Regions from separate parts of the Enterobacter cloacae complex sp. 385G4 genome, predicted to be linked through region 1. Evidence: predicted binding sites of a transcription regulator. Region 1 holds the regulator's gene; the other holds the start of a gene.
The links. Region 1 encodes PurR, which represses purine synthesis genes. Its sites were predicted from a motif close to CANGCAAACGTTTGCNTG; they were not measured.

Region 1 (5,613 bases):
CACACTTTCTACTGGCACTGCCTGGCGCCGAATGCCGGTGGCGAACCTGCCGGTGAACTGGCAGCCGCCATCAACGCCGCCTTTGGCAGCTTTGCTGAGTTTAAAGCGAAGTTTACCGATGCCGCCATCAAGAACTTCGGTTCTGGCTGGACGTGGCTGGTAAAAGAGGCGGATGGCAAACTGGCTATCGTGTCCACGTCTAACGCGGGCACCCCGCTGACCACCAGCGCTACGCCGCTGATGACCGTGGACGTGTGGGAACATGCTTACTACATTGATTACCGCAACGCGCGCCCGAACTACCTGGAGCACTTCTGGGCTCTGGTTAACTGGGACTTTGTCGCGAAGAACTTCGCCGCGTAAGAGACACGCAGAAGGGGTAACCCTTCTGCGTTTTTGCTTATTCAGCCGTGCAAACCGCTTCAGGCTGTTTACGGCCGGACATCATCACCAGCAGCAGGCCGAGCGCGGCAATAATCGCCCCCATCACCGGCACAAAACTGTACCCCAGACCGCCTGAAATCACGGCGCCTCCGGCGGCGGCGCCCAGCGCATTGCCGAGGTTGAATGCCCCGATATTCACGGAAGACGAGAGACCCGGCGCCTCATGGGCAACACGCATCACGCGCATCTGCAGCGGCGGCACCACGGCAAAGGTGGCAGCGCCCCAGACAACCATCGCAATCGCCGCACCGAATTCATTCTGCGCCAGCCACGGGATCGCGACCATAATGACAATCAGCAGGGTTAAAAAGCCCTTCAGCGTGCCGCTCACGGAACGGTCAGCAAATTTCCCGCCGAGATAGTTGCCAATCGAGAAGCCGACGCCAATCAGCACCAGCATCGCGGTAACAAAGAGTGGCGTTGCGTGGGTAATGTCGTGTAAGACCGGCGAAATGTAGGTGTAGAGGGTAAACATCGCTCCTGCCCCCAGCACGGTGGTCAGCAGCGCGGAAAGTACCTGCGGGCGCATCAGCACCGACAGCTCTCTGCGTACATCAGGGCGTTCACCCGCACTGCCTTTTGGCAGGGAGAAGAACAACGCCACCATCGCGACCACGCCCAATCCGGCCGTCGCCAGGAAGGACATCCGCCAGCCAATGACCTCGCCCAGCCAGGTTGCCGCAGGAACACCGCCGATGTTAGCGATGGTCAGCCCCATAAACATGGTGGCCACGGCGCTGGCCTGCTTGTGTTTTGGCACCACGCTTGCGGCCACGACCGAGCCCAGACCAAAGAAAGCACCGTGGTTGAGGCTGGTCAGAATGCGCGACAGCATCAGAGTGGTGTAATCCGGCGAAATGGCCGAAAGCACGTTGCCCAGGGTGAAAATCGCCATCAGGAAAATCAGCGCATTGCGGCGCGCACGGTGCGAAAGCAGAAGCGTCATCAGCGGCGCTCCCACCATCACGCCGATGGCGTAGGCGCTGATTAACATCCCGGCGGCCGGGATCGAGACGTCCACGCCACGGGCGATAACGGGCAGTAACCCCATCGGGGAGAATTCAGTGGTGCCAATCCCAAAAGCGCCAATCGCCAGGGCCAGCAGGGGAAAATTGATTTTCATGCGTCAACTCCGGATGCCGTGTCATGTGGTGACACAGAACAAAGAAGCGGAAAGCATGACATCAATCACAAAAAATGAGAAGTTAACAAAATGGCAAAAGATTTTTGCCAGAGAAGTAACAATCGGAGCGTTCGGGAGGGAGAAGACTCCCCCCGCGTAAATCAATGCAGCGCAGCCGTCAGGCCAGCCGCCACAATCAGCGCCAGCACAATAACGGTGGTGAACAGCGAAAACTTCAGATCGGAACTCATCAATTTTTCTCCTTTTAATCCCCCCACGAAAAGTGAGCTTGCTCATTTTTGCACAGTTTACGTCAAAAATCTTCCTGGATTTAAGCTGATAAACACTTTACCTCTTCCCCTTTTCATCAAGATAGGCCAAAATTCCACGCTAAATTTATTAGCGTACCGGCCATTGACCCCCTCCTGACGTCCCGTGTCGTTTTCCCGGCGTGCCGCAATTCAAAATTGCGTGATAAGGGTGAGAGAAGGCAAACGTTTACCTTCAAGTTTTTCAGGAGTTTAGGATATGGTCTGGAGTGACATTTAATGGCAACAATTAAAGACGTAGCAAAACGCGCAAACGTTTCCACTACAACCGTATCACATGTAATTAACAAAACCCGTTTTGTGGCGGAAGAGACGCGCAACGCCGTCTGGGCAGCGATCAAAGAGCTGCACTACTCGCCGAGCGCGGTTGCGCGGAGCCTCAAGGTTAATCACACCAAGTCTATTGGTCTGCTGGCGACCAGCAGCGAAGCGGCCTATTTTGCCGAGATCATTGAAGCGGTAGAAAAAAACTGCTTCCAGAAAGGCTATACCCTGATTCTCGGCAACGCCTGGAACAGCATTGAAAAACAGCGCGCCTACCTGTCGATGATGGCGCAAAAGCGCGTGGACGGCCTGCTGGTGATGTGTTCAGAGTACCCGGAATCCGTGCTGTCGATGCTGGAAGAGTATCGCCATATCCCTATGGTGGTGATGGACTGGGGCGAAGCGCGCGCCGACTTCACCGACTCCGTTATCGATAACGCCTTCGAAGGCGGTTACATGGCGGGCCGTTATCTGATCGAACGCGGCCACCGCGAGATTGGCGTGATCCCGGGTCCGCTGGAACGCAACACCGGCGCGGGCCGCCTGGCCGGTTTTATGAAAGCGATGGAAGAAGCGCTAATCACCGTGCCGGAAAACTGGATCGTGCAGGGCGACTTTGAGCCGGAATCAGGCTACCGCGCGATGCAGCAGATCGTCTCCCAGCCTCACCGTCCAACCGCCGTTTTCTGCGGGGGCGACATCATGGCGATGGGCGCCCTCTGTGCGGCCGACGAGCTGGGTCTGCGCGTACCGCAGGACATCTCCGTGATCGGGTATGACAACGTGCGCAACGCGCGCTTCTTCACGCCAGCGTTAACCACCATTCACCAGCCGAAAGATTCACTGGGTGAAACCGCCTTCAATATGCTGCTGGACAGGATCGTCAACAAGCGTGAAGAGTCACAGTCCATTGAAGTTCACCCTCGCCTCATCGAACGCCGTTCCGTTGCGGATGGCCCGTTCCGCGACTACCGTCGTTAAGCTCATTGCGGAGCCAGTCAGTCTGGCTCCCGCAGCCACTCCCGGTTAAGCGTTTCGCTGTCCCCCAGATAGTCCAGCAGCCAGGCCATCGCCGGCGAGACATCATTTTGTTGCCAGGTGAGGCAGCAGGCCGCATCCGGGAACGGATTCTCCAGCGTTAGCTCAACCCACTCACCGGTGTCGATTCGCGGACGTGCAAAATGGGCGGGCACCATGCCTACGCAGAGCCCGGCACTGAGGCACGTCGCCGACGATCCCCAGTCAGGGGCGACAACCCGCCGCTGGTTGTCCAGCAGCCAGGTAATTCGCTTCGGCAGCGAGCGGGAGGTATCTTCCAGCACCAGCGACGGCCAACTGCGCAGCGTATCGTCGCTCAGCGGCCCTTCCGTCGCCGCCAGGGGATGATCGCTTGCCACCACGCATTTCCAGCTCAGCATCCCCATATCGCGAAAGGCGTAACGTCCCCCGACCGGGATCGCCTGGGTCGCGCCAATCGCCATCTCTACCCTGCCGTCCGCCAGCGCATCCCAGACGCCGTTGAACACCTCCTGCGAGACCCGCAGTTCTACGTCAGAGAAATGCCGATAAAAATCGACAATCATCTGCCGGGTGCGCTCGGGCTTAACGATGTAATCCACCGCAATGGAAAGGTGGCCCCGCCAGCCGTTCGCGATCTGCTGGCACTGCTCGCGGGTGATCTGCATTTTTTTGATAACAGAACGCCCTTCCTTTAAAAACCACGCCCCTGCGGGCGTTAATTCAACATCACGATGCCGCCGTTCAAACAGCGGTACCGCCAGCCACTCCTCAAGCTGTCGCACAGTATAGCTGATGGCCGAAGGGACGCGGTGCAACTCCTGCGCCGCTCCGCTAAAGCTGCCATTACGCGCGACAGCATCGACCACTTCAAGAGAATAATCTGACCACATTTTCTGCCTGCAAAAAATTTGAATGCACCCGACAAATATTAGCGTTTCACAAGCGGCTTTGCACTCCCTACACTCAGCGCCAACGTATACCTGCCTCCTCAGGAGAATAAAACAGTGCAACCCAGGAAAGGTTTTTTAGTCTGGCTCGGCGGCTTAAGCGTGCTGGGCTTTTTGGCCACCGATATGTACCTGCCGGCGTTTGCCGCCATGCAGGAAGATTTGCAAACCCCTGCTGCCGCCATCAGCGCCAGCCTGAGCCTGTTCCTGGCCGGTTTTGCCTTCGCGCAGCTGCTCTGGGGACCGCTTTCGGATCGCTTTGGGCGTAAACCGGTGCTGCTGCTGGGGCTGGCCATTTTTGCCGTGGGCTGCCTGGGGATGCTATGGGTGCGCGATGCCACCTGGCTGCTGGTGCTGCGGTTTGTTCAGGCGGTCGGCGTCTGTGCCGCGGCCGTGACCTGGCAGGCGCTGGTCACCGACTACTATCCGGCGAACCGCACTAACCGTATTTTCGCCACCATCATGCCGCTGGTGGGGCTCTCACCGGCCCTCGCCCCGCTGCTGGGCAGCTGGATCCTCGCGCACTTTGACTGGCAGGCCATCTTTGCCACGCTGTTTGCCATCACGCTGGTGCTGATGCTGCCGGCGTTCGCCCTCAAGCCCGCGCATAAAAAAGAGGCGCACGCAGACGCGAAGCCGATTACCTTCACCTCCCTGCTGAGCGCGAAAGCGTATCGCGGCAACGTTCTGATCTATGCCGCCTGCTCGGCGAGCTTCTTCGCGTGGCTGACCGGTTCGCCGTTTATTCTGCACGATATGGGCTATAGCCCGGCGGCCATTGGCCTGAGCTACGTTCCGCAGACCATCGCGTTCCTGGTGGGCGGGTACGGCTGTCGCGCGGCGCTGCAAAAATGGGAAGGCCAGCAGATGCTGCCGTGGCTGCTGGTGCTCTATGCGCTGAGCGTCATTGGCACCTGGGCCGTTGGGTTTATTCCGGGCGCGGGTCTGGCCGAAATATTGATTCCATTCTGCGTGATGGCCATCGCGAACGGGGCGATCTACCCTATCGTTGTGGCGCAGGCGCTGCGTCCGTTCCCGCAGGCGACAGGCCGCGCGGCTGCGCTGCAGAACACCCTGCAGCTGGGGCTGTGCTTCCTGGCAAGCCTGGTGGTCTCCGCGCTGATTGCCACGCCGCTGCTGACGACAACCAGCGTGATGCTGGCTACCGTTGCGCTGGCCGTCATAGGCTATCGCATGCAGGCTTCCGCTCAGGATGAGAGCACGCAGGTAGAAACCTCGCATGCCTAATCGCGCCAAAAACTATGTTAATTTTCAGTGATTAGGTTGCTAAGAATTTTCTATTGAATCACCAAATTTTGAGGCCTATACTAAATTTGGTTCGATTAAATACGATAAATATTATGTGTTAACGGGAGCCGGAGTGCTCCCGTTTTACCATGGAAGGCATTTCGGCAAGGGTTATCTCCCTTCCTCTGTTCTACGTCGGATACTAGCCTCGCGGTATTTACCGTGAGATTTCTCACAA
Region 2 (5,613 bases), on a different contig from region 1:
GCTGGTATGCTGCAGCAGATCGTAAACGTCGTTGATGGCACCGGAACTGGTGTTTTCAATCGGCACCACGGCGTAATCCGCCTGGCCGGTCTCAACCTGGTTAAAAATATCGGCGAATTTTGCGCAGCCGCTCTCAATAAACTCTTCAAAATGACGTGCGGCATACTGGCGTGCGGCCAGATGAGAGTAGGAGCCTTTAGGCCCAAGGAAGGCGATGCGCGCCGAGTGCGGGTTGGTTTTATTGAGATGCTGCTGGAGTAACGCTTGCTGGGTCAGAACGGAATCTTCGATGATGAGCTGGAACAGCCGGGTGATGTAATGGGCATCGAGGTGATGCGCTTTACCGAGCTGGATGAGACGCTCCAGCAGATCGCGCTCGCGGTCGATATCACGCACCGGGCGATGAGAGTCCAGCTTGGCTTTGCCCACTTCAACGGCGAGGGCGCGACGTTCGGCCAGCAGCGCCAGTAATTTTTCATCCAGCGCGCTGATTTTTACTCGCAGATCCAGTAACGGGTTTTCCGGTGTCATAGTGTTGCCTGTCTCATTTTATCGTTATCAATAAAAAAGGCCCCCCGGTGTGGGAGGCCTTGTTGTTCGTCTTCGCATTCTTTATCACACGACGAAACGCCTCCCGTTCAGGGGAAGGTAAAAAAGAATGCGAAGAAGAACGGCGTAAGTTTCATAAAGTCATCCTGTGATTGATACCGTTAAAGTACCCGTACTGTTTTCACCCTGTCAATAAAAAACGCGCCCGAAGGCGCGTTGGCGGTACACTCAATTTAAAGGATTACTCTTCTTCAACTTCTTCCGCGAAGCTGGCGTCTTTCACCGACGTTGCGGCGCGACGGGCTTCACCTTTGTGTTGCACTTTATTGAGCTGCCGTTCCAGCTTGTTGATCAAATCGTTGACTGCGGTGTACATATCCTCATGTTTTGCGCTGGCGACCAGATGGCCGTTTGGAGTATTGATAGTTGCGTCAGCGATGAAACCCTGAGGCTCCTTGGACAGGATGATATGTGGATTAATCAAATGTGTTTGCCATTTATCCAGTTTGGCGAGACGGTCTGCGACGTGCTGGCGAATTGCCGGAGTAATTTCCATTTGTTTACTGGTAATGTTCATTGTCATAAATTTTACCTCTTGTCTTTCCGTCTTGGTGATTCCAGCATACCCGACCTAATGTCAAAATGTGTGATTTAGATCACGTTATTTTGTCGGTTTTTGTCAGGGAATCTTTTTTGTGAGGCAGGGCAGGAAGAGATGAGATTTACCTTGTGGAAGGTACGAATTGCGGTCATAGTTGACGGGATGTGTTGAGGCTAAAGCGCTTCAGCGGATGTCTGAATTGAATAAAGAAACGGCAGCCTTCGGGCTGCCGTTTTGCATTGAAACGCTATCACGTGTTGCTGCTGTTCGCGGCGATGATTTTCGCCACTTTTTCAGCCTGAGCGGTCATCTGCATCTGACGGTAAGCATTTTCCATCAGCTTCAGGCCGTCGCGCGTTGCCTGAGTATCCGGGTAATCACGCAGCATACCTTCTACGCGGTTAACCACGGCAACCCATGCGCCACGACGGGTATAGTATTCCGCAACGGAGTACTCATATTTCGCCAGACGATCTTTCAGGAACACCAGACGTTTGGTCGCGTCGGTGACGTACTGACTGTTCGGATAGCCGCGCACCAGCTTGGAGAAGTCATTGAAGGCGTCGCGCGCATGCTGCGGGTCACGGTCGGAGCGATCTACGCCGAAGAAGCCCTGCAGGGCGCTGTCGTCCAGCGCCATGTTGGTCAGGCCGCGCATGTACATGACGTAGTCGATGTTAGGATGAGTCGGGTTCAGACGCATGAAACGATCGATAGTTGCCTGAGCCAGCGGCAGATCGGCATTTTTGTAGTAGGCGTAGATAAGATCTAACTGTACCTGCTGCGAATACGGACCAAATGGATAGCGATTATCCAACGCTTCCAGTTGCGTTATCGCCTGTTTCCAGTTACCGTCCTGCAACTTTTGTTGTGCAGTCGCATAGATTTCATTCGGCGGATTGTCAGGGACCTGTTCATTCGAACCGGAGCAGCCCACCAAAGCCAGGCTCAACGTGGCCGCTGCCACCAGATATTTCATGCGCGTCATGACGTTTTGACTTTCCTCAAATGTTTGTCCGGGAGAAACTCTGTTCCTGCTCCCGATTAAGACCAGCTACAATAGCACACTATATTAAACGGCAAAGCCGTAAAACCCAACGTTAAACAAAGAAGCAGTTTATGGCACAACGAGTAGAACTCACCGCAACAGTCTCCGAAAATCAGCTCGGTCAACGCTTAGATCAGGCTTTGGCCGAATTGTTCCCTGATTATTCGCGTTCACGCATAAAAGAATGGATCCTTGACCAGCGCGTGCTGGTAAACGGCAAGATCTGGGACAAACCAAAAGAGAAAGTGTTTGGTGGGGAAGCTGTTGCCATCAATGCTGAAATCGAAGAGGAAATCCGCTTCGAGCCGCAGGATATCCCATTGGACATCGTCTATGAAGATGATGACATTCTGGTGATCAACAAGCCGCGCGACCTGGTTGTTCATCCGGGCGCAGGGAATCCAGACGGTACGGTACTTAACGCACTTCTTCATTATTATCCGCCGATTGCGGATGTCCCGCGTGCCGGTATCGTTCACCGTCTGGATAAAGACACCACCGGTCTGATGGTGGTGGCGAAGACCGTTCCCGCTCAGACCCGTCTGGTGGAATCGCTGCAGCTGCGTGAGATTACTCGCGAATATGAAGCGGTGGCGATTGGACACATGACCGCTGGCGGCACGGTAGAAGAGCCGATCAGCCGTCACCCGACGAAACGTACCCATATGTCGGTGCATCCGATGGGTAAACCGGCTGTGACGCACTATCGCATTATGGAGCACTTCCGTATTCATACCCGCCTGCGCCTGCGCCTGGAAACCGGTCGTACTCACCAGATCCGCGTACACATGGCGCACATTACCCATCCGCTGGTGGGGGATCAGGTGTACGGCGGTCGTCCGCGTCCGCCAAAAGGCGCGTCGGATGAGTTCATCAGCGTACTGCGTAAATTCGATCGTCAGGCGCTGCACGCGACCATGCTGCGTCTTTATCACCCGATCAGTGGTATCCAGATGGAATGGCATGCGCCTATCCCGCAGGATATGGTGGAACTCATTGATGCCATGCGTGCCGATTTCGAAGAACATAAGGATCAAGTGGACTGGTTATGACCAAACTGATTGTCCCGGAGTGGCCGCTGCCTGCAGGCGTGGCCGCCTGTAGTTCGACCCGTATTGGCGGCGTGAGCCAGGGCGCGTGGGAGTCTTTAAACCTCGGCGCGCACTGCGGCGACAGCCTGGAACACGTTGAAGAGAACCGCACGCGTCTGTTTGCTGCGGGAAATCTGCCGTCGAAACCGGTTTGGCTGGAGCAGGTTCACGGCAAAGCGGTACTGAAGCTGACGGGAGAACCTTACGCTTCCAAACGCGCCGATGCTTCTTACAGTAATACGCCGGGTACGGTTTGTGCCGTAATGACCGCCGATTGTCTGCCGGTTCTGTTTTGTAACCGTGCCGGTACGGAGGTAGCAGCAGCGCACGCGGGCTGGCGTGGCTTATGCGAGGGCGTGCTGGAAGAGACCGTCGCCTGCTTCAATGATGATCCCGCCTATATCATGGCCTGGCTAGGTCCGGCGATTGGCCCTCGTGCTTTTGAAGTGGGGCCGGAGGTTCGCGAAGCATTCATGGAAAAAGATCCGCAAGCCATTGAGGCCTTTCTGCCTGCCGGGGAAAAATATCTGGCGGATATTTACCAGCTTGCCCGCCAGCGTCTGAATAATATTGGCGTAACGCAGATCTTCGGCGGCGATCGCTGTACGTTCACCGAAAAGGATGATTTTTTCTCCTATCGCCGCGACAAGACGACGGGTCGTATGGCAAGTTTCATTTGGCTGATATAACCTAAAGAATCAAGACGATCCGGCACGTGCCGTTTTCTTTTCACATAATTCAGGTCATTAACCTTGAATAATTGAGGGATGACCTCATTTAATCTCCAGTAGCAAATTTGACCTGTTATGGGAGGAGTTATGCGTCTGGATCGTCTTACTAATAAATTCCAGCTTGCTCTCGCCGATGCCCAGTCCCTTGCACTGGGGCACGACAACCAATTCATCGAACCTCTTCATTTAATGAGCGCCTTGCTGAATCAGGAAGGGGGATCGGTACGTCCTTTATTAACGTCTGCTGGCATTAATGCTGGCCAGTTACGCACCGCTATCGATCAGGCGCTGAGCCGTTTACCGCAGGTAGAAGGTACCGGCGGCGACGTTCAACCGTCGCAGGATCTGGTGCGCGTGCTGAACCTTTGCGACAAGCTGGCGCAAAAACGTGGGGACAACTTTATTTCGTCGGAGCTCTTTGTTCTGGCGGCGCTTGAATCACGCGGTACCTTGACCGACCTGCTGAAATCTGCCGGTGCAACCACCGCCAATGTGACTCAGGCGATTGAGAAAATGCGCGGAGGTGAAAGCGTGAACGATCAGGGAGCCGAAGACCAACGTCAGGCTTTGAAGAAATTTACGGTCGATCTGACCGAACGTGCCGAGCAGGGCAAACTTGACCCGGTTATCGGCCGTGACGAAGAGATCCGCCGTACGATTCAGGTACTGCAGCGTCGTACCAAAAACAACCCGGTACTGATTGGTGAGCCGGGGGTCGGTAAAACCGCTATCGTTGAAGGGCTTGCGCAGCGTATCGTAAACGGTGAAGTGCCGGAAGGGTTGAAAGGCCGCCGCGTACTGGCGCTGGATATGGGCGCGCTGGTGGCCGGGGCGAAATACCGCGGTGAGTTTGAAGAGCGTTTGAAAGGCGTGCTTAACGACCTGGCGAAACAGGAAGGCAACGTCATTCTGTTTATCGACGAACTGCACACCATGGTGGGGGCTGGTAAGGCTGACGGCGCGATGGATGCCGGGAACATGCTGAAACCTGCGCTGGCGCGTGGTGAACTTCACTGCGTTGGTGCCACTACGCTTGATGAGTATCGTCAGTACATTGAGAAAGATGCCGCTCTGGAACGTCGCTTCCAGAAAGTGTTTGTTGCTGAGCCAAGCGTTGAAGATACCATCGCGATCCTGCGTGGTCTGAAAGAGCGTTATGAACTGCACCACCATGTGCAAATTACTGACCCGGCCATCGTTGCGGCGGCGACGCTTTCGCATCGGTATATCGCCGATCGTCAGTTGCCTGATAAAGCAATCGACCTGATCGATGAAGCGGCGTCGAGCATTCGTATGCAGATTGACTCGAAGCCGGAAGAACTGGACCGACTCGACCGCCGCATCATTCAGCTCAAGCTGGAACAGCAGGCGCTGAAAAAAGAGTCTGATGAAGCCAGTAAGAAACGCCTGGATATGCTCAATGAAGAGCTGGACGATAAAGAGCGCCAGTATTCTGAGCTGGAAGAAGAGTGGAAAGCCGAGAAAGCCTCCCTCTCTGGCACGCAGACCATTAAAGCTGAACTCGAACAGGCCAAAATTGCCATTGAGCAGGCTCGCCGTGTGGGTGACCTGGCACGTATGTCTGAACTGCAG

Region 2: raiA (ribosome-associated translation inhibitor RaiA) is a predicted target of PurR. The motif match lies at 1,230-1,247, and genes of this name have one in related genera.

What each region holds. Positions count from the first base shown of each region.
Region 1 is NZ_JBXWDD010000001.1:290,879-296,491, reverse strand. Features, by position in the region: gene sodB (superoxide dismutase [Fe]) at 1-363, shown strand, start outside; gene AC2FAJ_RS01590 (MFS transporter) at 401-1,567, opposite strand; gene cydH (cytochrome bd-I oxidase subunit CydH) at 1,729-1,818, opposite strand; gene purR (HTH-type transcriptional repressor PurR) at 2,116-3,141, shown strand; gene punR (DNA-binding transcriptional activator PunR) at 3,159-4,070, opposite strand; gene punC (purine nucleoside transporter PunC) at 4,185-5,375, shown strand.
Region 2 is NZ_JBXWDD010000012.1:1,438-7,050, reverse strand. Features, by position in the region: gene pheA (bifunctional chorismate mutase/prephenate dehydratase) at 1-531, opposite strand, end outside; Phe leader region at 562-687, opposite strand; gene pheL (pheA operon leader peptide PheL) at 639-686, opposite strand; gene raiA (ribosome-associated translation inhibitor RaiA) at 791-1,132, opposite strand; gene bamD (outer membrane protein assembly factor BamD) at 1,401-2,138, opposite strand; gene rluD (23S rRNA pseudouridine(1911/1915/1917) synthase RluD) at 2,270-3,250, shown strand; gene yfiH (purine nucleoside phosphorylase YfiH) at 3,247-3,978, shown strand; gene clpB (ATP-dependent chaperone ClpB) at 4,108-5,613, shown strand, end outside.